DNA from 3 places in the Limnobaculum zhutongyuii genome. Region 3 is predicted to be linked to each of the others. Evidence: predicted binding sites of a transcription regulator. Region 3 holds the regulator's gene; each other region holds the start of a gene.
The links. The regulator Fur, encoded in region 3, represses iron uptake genes when iron is present. The targets are predictions, from matches to a motif close to ATAATAATGAGAACNACTATCAA.
Positions count from the first base shown of each region.

Region 1: a site for Fur is predicted at 4,782-4,804, ahead of sodA (superoxide dismutase [Mn]). Genes of this name have one in related genera too.
Region 2: a site for Fur is predicted at 4,392-4,414, ahead of EKN56_RS05375 (TonB-dependent receptor domain-containing protein). Genes of this name have one in related genera too.

Region 1 is NZ_CP034752.1:4,463,300-4,469,681, forward strand. Features, by position in the region: gene deoR (DNA-binding transcriptional repressor DeoR) at 1-334, opposite strand, end outside; gene deoC (deoxyribose-phosphate aldolase) at 346-1,023, opposite strand; gene EKN56_RS20075 (NupC/NupG family nucleoside CNT transporter) at 1,301-2,590, shown strand; gene EKN56_RS20080 (pyrimidine-nucleoside phosphorylase) at 2,683-3,984, shown strand; gene cdd (cytidine deaminase) at 4,027-4,422, shown strand; gene sodA (superoxide dismutase [Mn]) at 4,894-5,517, shown strand; gene EKN56_RS20095 (zinc ribbon domain-containing protein YjdM) at 5,822-6,160, shown strand; gene yiiM (6-hydroxyaminopurine reductase) at 6,321-6,382, shown strand, end outside.
Region 2 is NZ_CP034752.1:1,286,208-1,292,589, forward strand. Features, by position in the region: gene cirA (catecholate siderophore receptor CirA) at 1-1,869, opposite strand, end outside; gene EKN56_RS05375 (TonB-dependent receptor domain-containing protein) at 2,210-4,354, opposite strand; gene EKN56_RS05380 (ABC transporter ATP-binding protein) at 4,490-5,278, opposite strand; gene EKN56_RS05385 (FecCD family ABC transporter permease) at 5,275-6,357, opposite strand.
Region 3 is NZ_CP034752.1:2,421,491-2,427,872, forward strand. Features, by position in the region: gene EKN56_RS10780 (carbon starvation CstA family protein) at 1-2,035, shown strand, start outside; gene EKN56_RS10785 (YbdD/YjiX family protein) at 2,130-2,324, shown strand; gene EKN56_RS10790 (CobW family GTP-binding protein) at 2,405-3,454, shown strand; gene fur (ferric iron uptake transcriptional regulator) at 3,635-4,081, shown strand; gene EKN56_RS10800 (putative signal transducing protein) at 4,136-4,552, opposite strand; gene glnS (glutamine--tRNA ligase) at 4,652-6,319, opposite strand.

The DNA.
Region 1 (6,382 bases), 2.0 Mb from region 3:
TTTCAATGATAAAAGGGACGGTGGTGCCCGAATCGAAAAGTATCACTTCATCATCATTAATCAGTTGAGCGGCCAACTGACCAATATGGCGCTTCTCATCAATATTCTTAAATTGTTGTTCACAAAAGAAGTATTGATTAGCGCCATTCACCTTCGGATCGGTAACAATATATCCACCCAGTAATATCAGCGATGAAGGTTCTGCATTCAGGTCGCGGCGAATGGTCATTTCCGACACATTCAACTGTTGAGCCGCATCACGCACATACACCTTATCGGTATCTTTTAATATCTGGGTAAGTTTATATATTCGCTCCGTCCGACGACTGCTCATGTGTACTCCGGTTAGTAATCTTTCTGTTCGCCAGCCTGCCCCGACACAATACTAACGCCCGAGCTGGTACCGATCCGAGTGGCGCCAGCATTGATCATCTGAGTGGCCGTTTCTCGTGAACGTATACCACCGGATGCTTTAACGCCCATCGTCTTACCGACAGTGTTACGCATCAGTGACACATGTTCAACTGTTGCACCACCGGTGCTGAATCCGGTCGATGTTTTAACAAAATCCACCTGCAAATCACGACAAATTTCGCAAACTTTAACGATTTCGTCATCAGTAAGCAGGCAGGTTTCCAGAATCACTTTTAACGTAACCTCGCCACAGGCCCGCTTAACCGCACCGATATCTGTGGTGACGTCATCAATCCAGCCACTTTTAAGCCAGCCCACATTGATAACCATATCGATTTCCTGCGCCCCGACTTCAATCGCCGCCAGAGCTTCACTGACTTTCACGCTGGTCAGACAGGTGCCTAATGGGAAACCAATGACGCTACATACTTTTACCGGACTTCCGGCTAATTCACTGAACACTAATGGCACATAGCCGGAATTAACACACACCGCCGCAAAGTTATATTTCAGCGCTTCGCGACAAACCTGAATAATTTGTTCCGCCGTCGCATTCATTGCCAGCAATGTATGATCAATATATTGCTCATAACGTATTGATTGACTCATTATTTTACCTTTTTTATTCAGCCCGACAGGAAAGTCCCGCTAATATAACAACAAAAATGTTATTTAAATAACATCACACAAAATCATTAAAATCAATAATATTGATATTTTCATATTGAGATAAATGTCACAGTAAAAACATTTATGAATAATTAATGTTACTCCGCAAACAATAGACCATATTAATACTGATATCTCAATTTTCAATCGCCTTGAAAATGTGTCTCAGTGCTTATTCTATCCGCTGTATTGGCTATCGTGAATTACGGAGTTTTCTGTGAAATATCTTATTGGAATAGCAGGTATTATTGTTATTTTAGCGCTGGCACTCTTAGCCAGTAATAATCGAAAGAAAGTCAGATACCCTTATATTTTTATTATGCTTGGCCTGCAATGCTTATTGGCCTTTTTACTGCTGAATACGACCGGTGGCAGTACGCTTATTGGGGGAATTGCCAGCGTTTTTGATAAGTTATTAAAATACGCGGCAGAAGGGGCGAATTTCGTTTTTGGCGGTTTGCTAAACGAAAATAAGTTTTCTTTTTTTATCATGGTATTAATGCCTATAGTTTTTATTTCAGCACTGATTGGAATAATGCAATATATCCATCTGCCGAGCCGGTTCATTATTATTCTCAGTACGTTATTAAGAAAGATTGGATTAATTAACAACAATGAGTCGGCCTCTTTTTTAGGTCAGTCATTTTTGACCATGATTATTAAAGGTATCGGTATTTTATTAAGTAAAGTGAACGGCATGGGCAAGCTGGAATCTTATAATGCTGTCGCGTCTGCCATTCTTGGTCAGTCTGAAGTTTTTATTTCCGTGAAAAAATCACTGGGCTTTCTTCCTCAGCATCGTCTTTACACCCTTTGTACTTCGGCCATGTCGACGATTTCCATGTCCATCGTGGGTGCTTATATGACGCTGTTAGATCCGGTGTATGTGGTTACCGCTATTGTCTTAAACCTGTTTGGTGGATTTATTATTGCTTCCATGATTAACCCTTATCGGGTCGATCCTGAGGAAGATGTTCTGGAGGTGGTAGCTGAAGAAAAACAGAGCTTCTTTGAGATGCTGGGGGAATATATCCTCGATGGATTCAAAGTTGCCATTATCGTGGGCGCAATGCTGATTGGTTTTATCGCTATCATCGCCATGATCAACGCTATCTTCAGCTATTTGTTTGGTATCTCTTTCCAGGATTTCCTGGGCTATGTGTTCTCACCTTTGGCCTTTTTAGTGGGTATTCCGTGGGATGAAGCGATTAGCGCCGGTAGCCTGATGGGCACCAAATTGGTGAGTAACGAGTTTGTTGCGATGGACCAGCTAAAACAGGGATTAGATAACGGTACCTTCCTGTTTTCAGAACATACCAAAGCCATTATTTCAGTGTTTCTGGTCTCTTTTGCTAATTTCTCCTCTATTGGCATTATCAGCGGCGCCATTAAAGCGCTAAACCCTCAACAGGGCAATGTCGCATCACGCTTTGGTTTGAAATTGCTGTATGGTGCAACATTAGTTAGCTTTCTGAGCGCTGCCGTTGTCGGGCTGATTCATCATTAACATACGGTATTTTTTGCCGGTCTGACGATCGGCAATGGGATCATTTAAAACCGGCGTCATTAGCCGTTTTACTCAATAAGAAGGTAAATACTATGAGAATCGTTGACCTAATTGCCAAAAAGCGTGATGGCAAAGAACTCTCTGCACAAGAAATCGAATTCTTCGTTAAAGGCTATACCGATGGCGCTATCCCTGACTATCAGGCCAGCGCCATGATGATGGCCATTTACTTTCAGGACATGACCGACCGCGAATGCGCGGACCTGACCATGGCGATGGTGAATTCCGGCGATACCATTGATCTATCGGCCATTGACGGTATCAAAGTGGATAAGCACTCTACCGGCGGCGTGGGTGATACCACCACGTTAGTGCTGGCACCGTTAGTGGCTGCTCTTGATATTCCGGTAGCCAAGATGTCAGGCCGTGGTCTGGGGCACACCGGCGGAACGCTGGACAAGCTGGAGTCGGTCAAAGGTTTCCATATTGAAATCAATAAAGATGAATTTATCGATTTGGTGAATCGCCACAAGGTAGCGGTTATCGGTCAGTCGGGTAATTTAACACCCGCGGATAAAAAGATGTACGCCCTGCGCGACGTGACCGGCACCGTCAACTCTATCCCCCTTATCGCCAGCTCAATTATGAGCAAGAAAATTGCCGCAGGTTCTGACGCCATCGTATTAGATGTTAAAACCGGCGCTGGCGCGTTTATGAAAACCGATGAAGATGCCATTGAGTTAGCCAAATCGATGGTGCGCATTGGTAACAATGTGGGGCGACATACCATGGCGGTGATTTCCGATATGTCACAGCCGCTTGGCTTTGCCATTGGTAACGCGCTGGAAGTACAGGAAGCCATTGATACCCTAAAAGGCAAAGGCCCGGCGGACCTGACGGAACTGACTCTGGTATTAGGCAGCCAAATGGTGGTATTAGCCAAAAAGGCCAAAAACCTGGAAGAAGCACGTCAGATGCTGCTTGAAGTGATTAACAACGGTAAGGCGCTGGACAAATTTAGAGAGTTTCTGGCCAATCAGGGCGGCGATGCTTCCGTTGTCGACCATCCGGAAAGATTACCTCAGGCAAAATTCAAAATTGAAGTACCCGCCAAAACCTCTGGCGTCGTGGCAAACATTATCGCCGATGAAATTGGCGTTGCTGCCATGCTGTTGGGCGCAGGCCGAGCCACCAAAGAAGACGATATCGATTTAGCCGTTGGGCTGATGCTGCATAAGAAAGTGGGCGATAGCGTTCAGCTCGGTGATGCACTGGTCACCATTTACGCGAATCGGGAAGAGGTCTCCAGCGTGATGGAGAAGATCTATAGCAGCATAGAAATTGCCGAACGCGGACAGGCTCCTAAACTGATTCATACGGTCATTACTCAGTAATCCAATGCGTTATCTGCCACTTTTTATCACAAGGAAATTGCCATGACTGATAATGAACTGATTGAACAGGCCAAAAAAGCCCGTCAATCCTCCTACAGCCCCTACTCTAATTTCGCCGTTGGCGCAGCCCTGCTTGCAGATAACAATCAGGTTTTTCTCGGCTGTAACGTTGAAAATGCCTCCTACGGTTTAACCAACTGCGCGGAACGAACCGCTATCTTTAAAGCCGTATCAGAAGGTCAACGCCAGTTCAAAAAACTGGTGATTATCGGCGATACCGAAGGCCCAATCTCCCCTTGCGGCGCTTGCCGTCAGGTGATTAACGAATTCTGCGCCCCGGATATGCCGGTTTTGATGGTCAATATGAAGGGTGAAGTAAAGCATACATCGATAGCCGAGCTACTACCTTACTCGTTTGGGCCAGAAGACCTAAGTTAACGCAGTGCCCTTGGCAGTTAGCCGTTGACCTTATTTTTTGCCCTTCTATAGAGCACTGGAATTCAGCCGACAACTGAGAGATGGTAGCACGACTGGCATGGAGGCCAGTCGAGACGCTGCTTCGCCGGGAGCGAATCAGCGCCGGTGCGTAAACCCGAACGAAGGCGGAGGGAAGTCGCCATCAGGCGACCTGGATTCGGGTGCGAAGGCGCGGGGGTGCAGGGGGCGTTCGCCTTTTAACGCCCCTTGCTCGGCCACTCGCACAGTAGCCAATTCAGACTCAGCACGATTAGTGGACGAAACTAACTCAGAGTCCAATCCCCTTCAAACAACGCCTATCAAATTGATAGACAATAACCCCACAAACGATAATGATTATCAATTCATATTCAGTGCTATACTGATAACCCACCATGAAATTGAAATGAGCTGTCTTATAAACAGCGTAAACCACCTTTGAGGAGTGATACGATGAGTTATACCCTTCCAACCCTGCCTTATGCCTACGATGCGCTGGAACCTCACTTTGATAAACAAACCATGGAAATCCACCACAGTAAGCACCATCAGGCTTATGTAAACAATGCTAACGCTGCGCTGGAAACGCTGTCTGACGATCTGAAAAAACTTTCTGCTGAAGAGCTGATCGCTCAGTTAGATAAAGTACCTGCGGAGAAACGCACCGTATTAAGAAATAACGCTGGCGGTCACGCTAACCACAGCCTGTTCTGGAAAGGCCTGAAAAAAGGCACTACCTTGCAGGGCGATCTGAAAGCGGCAATCGAGCGTGATTTTGGTAGCGTTGAGAGCTTTAAAGAGAAGTTTGAACAGGCTGCCGCTACCCGTTTTGGTTCAGGCTGGGCCTGGCTGGTATTAAAAGATGGCAAACTGGCTGTGGTTTCTACCGCTAATCAGGACAGTCCCCTGATGGGTGAAAGCGTATCTGGTGCGTCAGGCTTCCCGATTGTGAGCCTGGACGTTTGGGAACATGCTTACTATCTGAAATTCCAAAACCGTCGTCCTGATTACATTAAAGAATTCTGGAACGTGGTGAACTGGGACGAAGCTGCCAAGCGTTTTGCTGAAGCAAAATAATAAGCTAATCCTTTAAGTTTCATATGAATAATGGGGATAATAGCGGGCGTTCCGCTATTGTCTCCTTAATAAACCTTACGTTATCCGCCTCTTAATGAGATTTTCGTGTCTGCGTCCTGAAAAGATAAATATTCTTTCAATAAAAGCAGAATTTTCACGATGAAAAATTAATTTTCCGTTTCGCCTCTCCCCTTCACCCGCTATCACCTTCATAAGCCGATGGTTTATCCATGTGATAAAAGTGGTCATTTGTAGTAGAATAGCGCCCTGATTTTATTCACATTCTATTTTTAGGGAAATTGACATGAATTCTATTCCAGCCTGCCCGGTCTGCTCATCAGAAAATACCTATCCGGACGGAGCCATGTTCATCTGCCCTGATTGTGCTCACGAGTGGAACCCTTCAGAGCCAGAGTCAGCAGATGGTGATGCGAGAGTGGTGAAAGACAGTAACGGTAACGTATTAGCCGATGGTGACTGCGTAACCCTGATTAAAGACCTGAAATTAAAAGGCTCTTCAACCGTACTGAAAGTGGGTAGCAAATCTAAACCTATTCGTCTGGTTGATGGTGACCATGAAATCGACTGCAAAATCGATAACACCAGCATTATGCTCAAGGCCTGCTTCGTTAAGAAGGTCTGATAAGCAGCAATAAAAGCCACCGCTTTTTTAAAAGCCGTGGCTTTATTTTTTCCTCTTTTACGCCCGCGAAAAACACTGTCCCTATATCAAAAACTGGATATGGCCTGTAACAGCCAGTATGCTGAAATAAATTAGTTATTCAGTAAAACCGGCGGTTACCATGCACTCTCCCCTTGTCTATATTGGCAAAATTAAACCCTATTATGACCATTCACCCAGCGC
Region 2 (6,382 bases), 1.1 Mb from region 3:
TATTCCGGCGCGTAATTTCAGGTTTTTCGTTACCTGATATGCTCCCCCGGTGTTCCAAACCACATACCCCCCAGGAGTAGATACCGCTGGCGTAATGGAACGTTGCTTACCCGTGTAGTTAGCTGAAGCATAGAAAGACCAGTCATCGGTTGGTTTCCAGTCCAGCGTACCGTTTGCGGTATGGAATGGACGCTCCTTCAGTGGCTTATTGCCGCCGTTGCTTAAGTCGCGAGCATCGTTATAGGTGTAATTTAACCGTACTTTCCAGACGTCATTAATTGGAACGGCCACCTCGGTTTCAACTCCACGAACCCGCGCTTTATTTACGTTATAGTAAGCAAACATCGGTTTGCCCGTTGTCGGGTCAAGACCAATAAAGTTAGGATAATTGACCGCATCCGCCTTATTAGCAGTACGTGATATGTTAATCATATCTTCAATATTATTTTCAAATACCGTAACGCTGCCGCTCACCCCATCCAGAATGCCGTCATCTCCGGCATAATACACACCAAGTTCATAGTTCTCACTGGTTTCTGGTTTCAGGTCTGGCGTTCCAGAAATAATACATGACCCTCTACAAGAGTTAGACTGCCAGTCCGGACTTAGCTGTAACAGTGAAGGTGCTTTGAACGCTTTCGCCCAACCACCCTTTAAGGTGACTGTATTGGTTGCGTTATATACCAGATAGGTTCTTGGGCTCCAGTGGTCACCATAATCTTCATGGTCATCGACCCGGGTTCCTGCCGTTAGTGCCAGATTATCAAAAATACGCCATTCATCTTCCAGAAACAGTGCATGCTGTTTGGTAGAGGTGGAGCCACTTCCCTGCAGGTTCACTGGATCCTTTAACTCATCGCGACGTAGTTCACCGCCAAAGGTCATGGTTTGATTAATAGCGTCAATCGGCAGAATAAATTTACCATCCAGTGAGTTGCTTTCCGATGTCAGCTTTTGCGTAGTGTAGTTATCAATCTTCTCGCCATAAAAGCGCAATTCTGAACTGGCAAATCCCCAGCGGCCATTATGTGAAAGGCCATAGTTTTGACGCTCAAGACGCGTTTTATCCAGTGAATTCGACTCTCTGTCCTGACGGTCAAAGCCGTAGTTCATCAGAAATTCATGGTCGTCATTGGGTGTGACAGAGAATTCAACATTACCATCACGGCTGTTATAGCCTTCAATAGCCCCGGTTATTCCAGTGGCGCTGGTTGCCGACTTATTCGGCTTATCCTTATCCCGGTGGGCAAAATTACCATAGGTCTTCACCGATAGCAGATCGTCAATCAAAGGCCCACTGGCATAAAGACTGGTGTTAAAACTGTCGCGTTTATCTCGGTTTTCCTGAATAGTGCTATCAACACTGACCGAACCGGTCCAACTCTTTTTCACCTTCTTAGTAATGATATTAACGACACCGCCCAAGGCATCAGAGCCGTACAGTGAAGACATTGGCCCACGAACCACTTCAATGCGTTCAATCGCATTAACCGGAACCCAGCTTAAGTCATAATCGTTATGGCGAAACACCGCATTGCGGGAATTTACACGTTTACCGTCAACCAGAATCAGCGTATAGCCGCTATCCAGTCCACGAATACTGACACCTTTACGGTTATCTCCTTCATTGGTTAACTGAATACCCGGTACTTCCTGCAAAATATCCTTCAAATTTTGCACCGGTTTCTTTTGTAAATCTTCACCGGTAATAACACTAATGCTGGCTGGCGCATCTTTGATGTTCTGCTCCACGGCTGAAGCCGTTACCACCATAGTGTCACCTTCCGCCGCCAACACCGAAGTACTGGTAAATATAATTGGTACAAATATCCCTGCCCGAATCATTGGATTAAGCACTAACCTGGTCATCTAAGTCCTCTACCATTGGTAATGATAATAATTTTTTATAATGATTATTATTTACAGTTAGAATTAAATGCTCACTATTCCAGAAAAACCACATCACCATCATACCCATTAGAATTCTATGGTTATTAATTTCCACTTATCTCAAAAATACGATGTGATTGATGGGGTGAACACATTAAAACAAATGATAATCATTATCAATAAAATGATACAAAAAAACACATTTAAATTAACATTGTTAATACTAAGGAATTAAAGTGACAGATGAGAACCAGGAGGATCGAGCAGTAAAAAAGCCGCGATAATTATCACGGCTTTTCATGTTAACGGGTTGCTTTTATCAGAATGAAGCCGTTATTGAAGCGTAGTAAGTTCTACCAGGAACATAATAGTTATTACCGGATGAAGCACTTCCTGATGGCTCAGAAGAGACAAGATCTTTATCGAACAGGTTATCGATACCGGCATTAAAACGGAAATTCTTAGTTATCTTATATTGGCCAGATAAACCATAAAGCGTGTAGGAATTTCTGATACGCGCAGTTGCAGTACTACCGCGAGATTCCTGATCGGCTTTATTGTTTAAGCCTAACATTTTTCCGTAATAATGAGCGCTGAATGAGAAATCAAGATCTTGCGTTACGCTCCAGTCCAGTGATGAATAACTGGTGAATTTAGGCGTAGTGACCAGCATCACACCCTGATCGTCCTCTGCTTTTATCATACGGGTATAGTTATTACGTAAGGTTAATTTCTGCAGGAACTGGCCTTTTGGCTCACTGATCAGAGGAATATTCAGATTACCTTCAATGCCCTGAGTTCTGGCGGAATCCAGGTTCACACGTTCTAACCAGTAACGACCCGATTTATCTCCGGTGATATAGCCAATTGGCGCAGTAGCTAATTTATTTTTGAAACGACTATCAAAGAAAGTGATGCCTGCATCCCATCCTTCATAATTAAATAATGCACCAACTTCCCAGTTTTCGGAAGTTTCAGGCTTCAGATTGCCATTACTGACGATATAACAGCCGCCACCGGTATAGTCTGCATAACCATTGCATCCAGCGCCTTTTGACTCTTCAACAAAACCTGGACTGGCCTGACGTATCGTTGGCGCTTTGAAGCCTTCTGAATATCCGCCTTTCAATGTCAAATAATCATTAGCCTGATAAACCAGATAGGCTCTTGGTGTGGTTTGATCGCCATATTCGGTATCATCATAGCGAACCCCCAGCGTCAACGTCAGATCGTCTAATAACCCAATCTGATCTTCAACAAATACGCCTTTACTGGTTGCCTCTCCGGTATGTTTGCCATAAGAAGCGGCAGCATATTTATTGGTGCCCATCGATCTTGGGTTGTTGAGCTCTTCTTTCATCCACTGGCCACCAATAGTGACATTGTGTGGTAACCAAAGCTCGAAAGGTAGATTGATATCCCCTTCAATAATCTTATCTTTGCCTCGGATTTTGGTATCTTCAGTCCCTACCAGTGCTCCCCCTGAAATCACCGGCACATCGCTGGCTGAGTTTTTATATTTATTCTCATAAGCGGTTAATCTGACGCTACCAAAATCAAATAGTCCACGATAAGCGGCGGAATAGTTTTCACGTTCCAGCTTGGAAATACCACGTAAACCAACTTCATCACCATCCAGAGTCTCGCCAGGAATACCCTCTTCCGTTCCCTGTAATGTACCAATACTTACCTGATGGTTATCTGTGATATCCCAACTTAAATCTGCACCATAGCTATAACGTTTCTTACCTTCCTGACCACTCCCCCAACGCAAAGCACTGGTATCGGTTTTATCCGCATCACGTTTATTCCATGAGCCATTCATACGTAACGTAAAACCATTGCCTAATGGGCCACCAACGCTACCGGTATAAGTCGTAGTCTCACCACTTTTAGAATCTTCTGGCTGACGAGTACCGATAGTTAAAGCGCCGTTCCACTCTTTATTGTTCTTTTTAGTGATAATGTTAACTACCCCACCCATGGCATCAGAACCATATAGCGTAGACATTGGGCCTCGAACAATTTCAATGCGCTCAATAGATTCAACTGGGATCCAGTTAATATCATCAAAATAGTTTTGTTGGGTGGTCTTGAGGCCGTTACTGGAACCAATACGTTTTCCATCTACCAGTAACAATGTATAGGAAGCAGGCATACCGCGCAGTTGAATACCGGAACTAACGTCAGTACCAATGGCTTTACTTACCCCTGCAACGCGTTCAAGAATATCGGCAAGATCGGTTGATGCCGTTCCCATCTCTTTTTCTAACTGTTCAGAGGTCACAACAGAAATACTGGCAGGCGCATCCTTAAAGCGTTGTTCAACACCGGAGGCTGTCACCACCATTACATTACCGCTATCATTCTCTTCAGCTACCGCCTGTGTAGTAACCAGCCCCAATAGCGGAAGACAAAATCCAGCATATTTTATTGGATTAAATTTAAATGTGTTTGTGTTCATCCCTTCATCCATAAATGTAAATACAAAATAAAAAAGAACGCTAATGATAATTAATATCATTAGCGTTACGAAGGGATTAAAGTTTTTTTGCGACCGCTATCTAACTTTTAACAAAAATATAAACAACTAACGCATTCAATATATTGGATGTTCGACTAAACCATCAATTAATACCTGTGGACGCCCCTGAGAGCAGCGTTCAATACGACCACGAACCCCGTAAACTTGCGCCAGGCTTTCAGGTGTGATCACTTCGTCAGGTTTACCATCAGCAATAAGATTGCCATTTTGCAGCATCAGAACATGATCCGCATGATGCAAAGCGATATTGATATCATGAACCACCACTACCGTGATGATATTGCGTTTAATCGTCTCTTTGCGTACCAAATCCATGACATGAAATTGATAGTTGAGATCCAATGCGCTTAATGGTTCATCAAGCAACAATAGTGACGGTTGGCGAATCAGAGATTGGGCTAAGCCAACTAATTGCTTCTGCCCACCTGAAAGTTGATCCAGATAGCTCAATGCCAGATGAGAAATACCCAGCTGTTGCAACAGTGCCATTACTTCGGCTTCGCCTTTTTCTGTATGGCTACCACCGGAAGCTCTCTGAGCAACCACGATAGATTCGAGCACATGCAGATGCACTCCGGCAGGCAATGATTGAGGCAGATAAACCACGCTTTTCGCCCGTTGGGCAAAAGGCTGTTTCATTAAATCCTGACCATCCAGCAGTAGTTCACCGGTCGCGTGATTCAATCCGGCAAAAGAACGTAATAAGGTCGATTTACCACTACCGTTAGGACCTAACAGAACAGTAATTTCCCCTCTTGATAACCCAGGGATCGACAGGTCAGTGATGATTTTTTTTCTCGGGTAACCCGCATTAAAATGATTCGCTTGTAAACCAGTCATCATACCTGCCCTCTGTGGCGCAAAATGATGCTCAGGAAGAATGGAACACCCACTAATGAAGTCACAATACCAACCGGAATAATCACACCAGGAATCAAGTTTTTAGAGGCTACAGAGGCCATCGATAATACCAACGCACCAATTAAAGCACTGGCTGGCAGATAAAAGCGATGGTCTTCACCAAAAATCAGACGGGCAATATGCGGTGCAACCAGACCGATGAAACCAATCGGCCCAACAAATGCCACCGCCAAAGCAGATAACATACTGATACGCAGCAATGTCGTCAGTCGTAAACGACGAACATCAATACCAAAGCTGATTGCCCGGTCTTCACCTAATCTTAACGCCGTCAGTTTCCAGGCGTTCATCATTGACCATGGGAACAGAACCAGGAACACCGCTAACAGAATGCCTAATTTTATCCAGGTTGCTCGCGCCAGGCTTCCCATCGTCCAGAAAACCAGTCCCTGAAGCGTATCTTCAGATGCGATAAACTGCATCATGGAAACCAATGCATTAAAGGTAAACACCAGGGCAATACCAAACAGCACGACACCCGAGGTGGCAACCCTTGTCCAGCGAGTTACCGCATCCAGCATAAACGCTGCCAGTAAGGCAAAAATGAACGCATTGGCAGAAATAAACCATTGAGGATCAATGCCGGGGATACCAATCCCCAATACGATAGCTAGCGCCGCACCGAAAGCAGCCGCAGAGGAAACCCCTAAAGTAAAGGGACTGGCTAATGGGTTATTCAGAATGGTTTGCATTTCTGCACCAGCCAAACCCAAAGCCATTCCTACCACTATTGCCATCAGGGCATAAGGCAGGCGAATATCCCAAACGATAACCTGAGTTCCGGCATCAACCGTTTCAGAATGCCACAATGTTTGCCACAGTTCTGCTATCGTGAGGCCCGAAGGCCCCATGATAAAATCAAGCACAAGAGATCCAATAATTGCCAGCAAAACGATGGCTAAAATCATCAAGCGCTTACGCAAAATGCGATGATAACGACCCATTACACCCACTTCAGCCGGGGTATTAGCTTTTACTGCCGAATTGCTACTTATGCTCATTCAATGACAACCATTGCTGCTTTAT
Region 3 (6,382 bases):
CGCTGTCGCTATTCTTGGCGCCTGTGGGCTCGCCATCATTGCGTTAAACAATGGTGAAAAAGTTAATGCTCTTTGGATCGTTGTGGTTGCCGTATCGGTATATCTGATTGCCTATCGCTATTACAGCAAATTTATTGCCAATAAAGTGCTTGGCCTTGATTCAACCCGAATGACACCAGCCTATCGCCATAATGATGGTCTGGATTACGTTCCAACTAACAAATACGTACTTTATGGTCACCACTTCGCCGCTATTGCCGGTGCAGGTCCTTTAGTTGGTCCGGTACTGGCTGCGCAAATGGGTTACCTGCCGGGTATGATCTGGATTCTTGCCGGGGTTGTTCTTGCCGGTGCCGTTCAGGACTTTATGGTTCTGTTTGTTTCCACCCGTCGCGATGGCCGCTCTTTGGGCGACCTGGTGAAAGGTGAATTGGGTACCGTACCGGGTATTATTGCTCTGTTTGGCGCCTTTATGATTATGATTATCATCCTGGCGGTGTTGGCATTAATCGTGGTTAAAGCTCTGATTAATAGCCCGTGGGGTGCATTTACCGTTGGTGTGACCATTCCTATTGCACTGTTTATGGGTGTTTATACTCGCTATATCCGTCCGGGCAAAATCGGTGAAATCTCAATTATTGGTTTCATTCTGCTGATGCTGGCAATTATCTATGGCGGTGAAGTCGCTAAGAGTGAGGCTTTGGCACCTATTTTCACCCTTGATGGCGTACAGCTGACCTGGGCACTGATTATTTACGGTGGTATCGCCTCTGTTCTGCCAGTATGGTTACTGCTGGCTCCACGTGACTACCTGTCAACCTTCCTGAAAATTGGTACCATCGTTGGTCTGGCTATCGGTATTGTTATCATCGCCCCTAGTCTGGAAATGCCGGCAACCACTCAGTTTATTGATGGTACTGGTCCTGTTTGGGCAGGTAATCTATTCCCATTCCTGTTTATTACCATTGCCTGTGGTGCAATCTCTGGCTTCCACGCGCTGATCTCTTCCGGTACCACACCTAAGATGCTGGAAAATGAAAGCCATGCTCGCTTTATCGGTTATGGCGGCATGTTAATGGAATCATTCGTTGCCATCATGGCATTAATCGCTGCATCGGTTATCGACCCTGGCGTATACTTCGCGATGAACAGCCCGCTGGCTATTCTTGGTCCAACGGTTGAATCAGCCGCCAGTGTTGTTAGCTCCTGGGGCTTTACCGTAACGCCAGAAGTTCTGGTTCAATACGCGAAAGACGTTGGCGAAACCACGATCGTTTCACGCGCCGGTGGTGCTCCTACTCTGGCCGTCGGTATGGCACATATTCTGAGCCAGTTGACCGGCCCGACGATGATGGCTTTCTGGTATCACTTTGCCATTCTGTTTGAAGCACTGTTCATTCTGACCGCCGTTGATGCCGGTACCCGTGCTGGTCGTTTTATGCTGCAAGACTTACTGGGTACTTTCGTTCCATCCATGAAGCGTACTGACTCTTTTGTTGCCAATATTACGGCAACAGGGTTATGTGTTGCTGCATGGGGTTACTTCTTGTACCAAGGCGTGGTTGACCCACTGGGTGGTATTAATACCCTATGGCCTCTGTTTGGTATTGCTAACCAGATGCTGGCAGCGATTGCGCTTACCCTGTGTGCTGTTGTTCTGTTCAAAATGAAACGCGAAAGATATGCCTGGGTTGCCGTTGTACCAACTATCTTCCTGTTGGTTTGTACTTTGACTGCCGGCTGGCAAAAAGTGTTTGATGATAACCCACGTGTTGGCTTCCTGGCTCTGGCTAAGAAGTATCAGGCTTCTCTGGATCAGGGACAGATTTTGGCTCCGGCTAAGTCTCTGGATCAAATGAGTGCCTTGATATTTAACAACCAGCTGGATGCAGGTCTGACTATACTGTTTATGTTAGTCATGATTAGTGTGGTGGTGTTTGGTTTACGTACTGCGTTTAAAGCACGTTCAAATCCATCACCTACAGCAAACGAAGTTCCTTATGAGCCAATGCCTGCATCGGCAACGGTTAAGTAATCGCTGATGTTAGATAGACATTAATAGTAAAAAGATGGCAGTATCGGGTTATTGATTCACCTGTTACTGCCATCCTGATTAAGGGAAGTCACTTATGTTTGAAGATTTAGCAAAAGTTGGCCGCTATCTTGGTCAGGCGGCTCGCCTGATGGTTGGCGTCCCTGACTACGATAACTACGTTCAGCATATGCGCATTACCCATCCGGATCAGGAAGCGATGACTTATGAAGAGTTCTTTCGTGAGCGTCAGCAGGCCCGCTACGGCAGCGGCAATGGCTCGTGCTGTTAGGCATTAATTCTTTTTGTGATACACCAGATATTTTACCAACGCAATAATGCGTATGGTTAAAGTAAAAAAGGCAACATGTTATGACCACCCCACTTCAATTACCGGTAACGGTATTAACCGGTTTTCTCGGCTCAGGCAAAACTACCCTGATTAACCATTTGTTAGAAAACTATCCCGGTGAGCGAATCGCTATCATTGAAAATGAATTTGGTGCCGTTGGTGTAGATGGCGGGCTCTTGGGGCAACACAGCGGTATTGAGGTTATTGAATTAACCAATGGCTGCGTATGTTGTAGCGTTCGCGGTGAGCTGACAGAAGCCTTAAAAAACCTGTTAGAGCAGCGGGATGCGGGTCAGCTTAATTTTGATCGACTGCTGCTAGAAACCACAGGATTAGCCGACCCAGCTCCGGTTATCCAAACTTTCTTTGTTGATGATGTCTTGCGTGAACGTCTGCAATTAGACGCCATTATTACTCTGGTTGACAGTGAGCATGCGCAGAAACAACTAACCGAACATCGGGTTGCGGTTTCTCAGGTTGGTTTTGCCGACAGACTTATTTTAACCAAATTAGACCGCATCGATAGTGAAGCAAAAACGCTGCTATTGGAGCGTTTACGTAACATTAACGCCAGAGCTCTGGTGTGTGAGGCTCAGCACGGTAAGCTGGAGAAAGCCGCCTGGATTGGTATTCAGGCATTTAATCTGGATGACTCTTTTGATCTTAATGGCACTTTTGTGGCCTCTACTGCGCCTTCGCAGGCACCAACAAACTTCCGACCTTTAAATCAAACATCCAAACCCCTTGCCCGTTCATGGAATGATGATATTACTTCTCAAGTTTTTGAAACCGGGGAAGTTGATATAAAACTAATTGGCGCCTTTATGGAAACTGCCATCGAAAAATATGGCAATGACATGCTACGCTATAAAGGCATTCTGGCAATTGAAGGCGAACCTCGTCGTCTGATTGTTCAGGGTGTGCACAAAGTTGTTGGTTTTGATTACGGAACCGAATGGACTGAGGAAGAGTCTCGTAAGACACTGTTAGTTATTATTGGGCGTAATTTACCTGTTGAGACATTAAGAAATGAGTTTTTAGCCACGGCTGCTTCAAATGCCATTAGCTAATAACAGATCGAGTAACGGTTGAATATCGCCAGAATTATGATTCTGCCTATCGATTCTATCGAATTTGAACTGACTCCCTGAGGTTTTCATTTCATATGTCTGGCTCTATAATGGTATATTATAATTATGTTAATCATTCGCTAGCGATTCATGGCGCCCCGAATTTAGGAACACATCTGCATGACTGATAACAATATCGCACTGAAGAAGGCTGGACTGAAAGTTACGCTCCCACGGCTTAAAATTCTGGAAATACTTCAGGAGCCTGATAACCATCACGTTAGCGCGGAAGATTTATATAAAAGACTGATTGATATGGGCGAAGAGATTGGACTGGCCACCGTATATCGCGTGCTGAACCAGTTTGATGATGCCGGCATCGTAACTCGCCATAGTTTTGAAGGCGGTAAATCAGTATTTGAACTGACGCAAAAACATCACCACGACCACTTAATTTGTCTGGATTGTGGACGCGTAATTGAATTCAGTGATGAGTTTATTGAACAGCGCCAGCGTGAAATTTCTGAAAGATACAACATCAAGTTAACTAACCACAGTTTGTATCTGTATGGCAAGTGCAGCTCTGGTGATTGCCGTAAAGACGATACGTTACACGATACTAAATAAGTTGTTTTAGCAACTTCAGATTTAAATAATGCCAGCAGCTAACCACTGCTGGCATTATTTTTGGGTAAACTCCCCACAGTCATTACACTTTATTCCGTGTTGATACTTAAACAACGGGAAACCTAACAAAATAAACACCACAAATGCAGGTCGCTTACCTTTAGTAAAAGGGATGACATTACTACTACCGCAATGAGAACAGCGCCATTGTGAGGTTTCTTCTTCATCTTCCCCGGCCTCTTCCATCACCGATTGAGAAAAGTCCTGACGAAGTATTTCTTCCGCTTCCTGCACATTATCACTGTCAACCATCAGCCTGACCCCGCCCAAAGCATCAGAGTAAAGCCAGTTAGTATTGATGGTATGTACATCGGCTATATGGGCACTAATCCCTGCGGCTTCCAGATTACTTTTTGCTATCTGGGCCTCAAGGGGATAAGAGTAGCGAGCAACGACAACCAGTTGTCCCATAACATCTCCGTATAAAATAGATCCATTTTAAGTTAAAAAAGCCTGTCGGATTGCTCTGACAGGCTTCTGAGATTAACCGTTTTCAATCAAGACTAAAAATTAGCTTGCCTGAGCAGCCCAGGTATCACGCAGGCCAACGGTGCGGTTAAACACTAAATGCTCTGATGATGAATGGCGACTGTCTGCACAGAAGTAACCTTCACGTTCAAACTGATAAGCAAACTCAGGTTTAGCCTGCGCCAGACTTGGCTCTACAAAACCGTGCACCACTTTCAGTGATTCCGGGTTAATGGTAGATAAGAAATCCTCTGCGGCCCCTGGATTTGGCACGTTAAACAGGCACTCATATAAACGAAATTCTGCCGGTAACGCATGAGGTGCGGATACCCAATGAATCACGCCCTTCACTTTGCGCCCGTCAGCCGGATCTTTACCCAGAGTTTCACTATCGTAATGGCAATAAATAGTCGTGATATTGCCCTGATCGTCTTTTTCTACCCGTTCAGCTTTAATCACATAAGCATTACGCAGGCGAACCTCTTTACCTAACACCAGACGCTTATACTGCTTGTTGGCTTCTTCACGGAAATCAGCGCGGTCGATATAAATTTCGCGACTGAATGGTACGGCACGGGTTCCCATCTCTGGTTTATTTGGATGTGCGCTTACCGTTAATATCTCTTCGTGACCCTGTGGAAGATTTTCAATCACCACTTTAACCGGATCGATAACCGCCATCGCTCTTGGGGCATTTTCGTTCAAGTCTTCACGAATGCAGGTTTCCAACGCGACCATTTCCACGTTATTGTCTTGTTTGGTCACACCGATACGACGGCAAAACTCACGAATAGAGGCAGCGCTATAACCACGGCGACGCAGGCCGGAAATCGTCGGCATACGCGGATCGTCCCAGCCTTCCACCACTTTCTCTGTCACCAGTAAATTTAATTTACGCTTAGACATAATCGCGTACTCTAAATTCAGGCGTGAGAACTCATACTGACGTGGATGACATGGAATAGTGATGTTATCCAAAACCCAGTCATACAGACGGCGGTTATCCTGGAATTCCAGAGTACAAAGAGAGTGAGTGATTCCTTCCAATGCATCGGAAATACAGTGGGTAAAATCATACATCGGATAGATGCACCACTTATCGCCCGTCTGGTGGTGATCGGCAAATTTAATACGGTATAACACCGGATCGCGCATCACGATAAATGAGGACGCCATATCGATTTTAGCTCGCAGGCAAGCCTTACCCTCAGCAAACTCACCGTTTCTCATTTTTTCAAATAAGGCCAGGTTCTCTTCAATGCTGCGGTCACGATAAGGGCTATTTTTGCCAGGCTGAGTAAGCGTACCGCGATATTCGCGCATCTCTTCAGGAGACAGTTCATCCACATAAGCCAGTCCTTTACCAATCAGTTCAACGGCGTATTGATGCAGTTGATCGAAGTAATCAGATGAGTAACGAACAGCGCCATCCCAGTGAAAGCCTAACCACTCAACATCGTGCTTAATTGACTCCACATATTCGATATCTTCTTTAACCGGGTTGGTGTCATCAAAACGCAAGTTGCACAGACCCTGATAGTCCTGTGCAATCCCGAAATTCAGGCAGATAGACTTCGCGTGACCGATATGCAGATATCCGTTTGGCTCAGGTGGGAAACGGGTCACTATGGTAGTGTGTTTACCTGATGCTAAATCTTCATCAATAATATGACGAATAAAATTAGTCGGGCGAACTTCAGCCTCACTCATTTACTTTTTCCTCTATGCAAAAATGCAAAAGCGTTCACAACGTATAACCTGTTATCTTCTAAC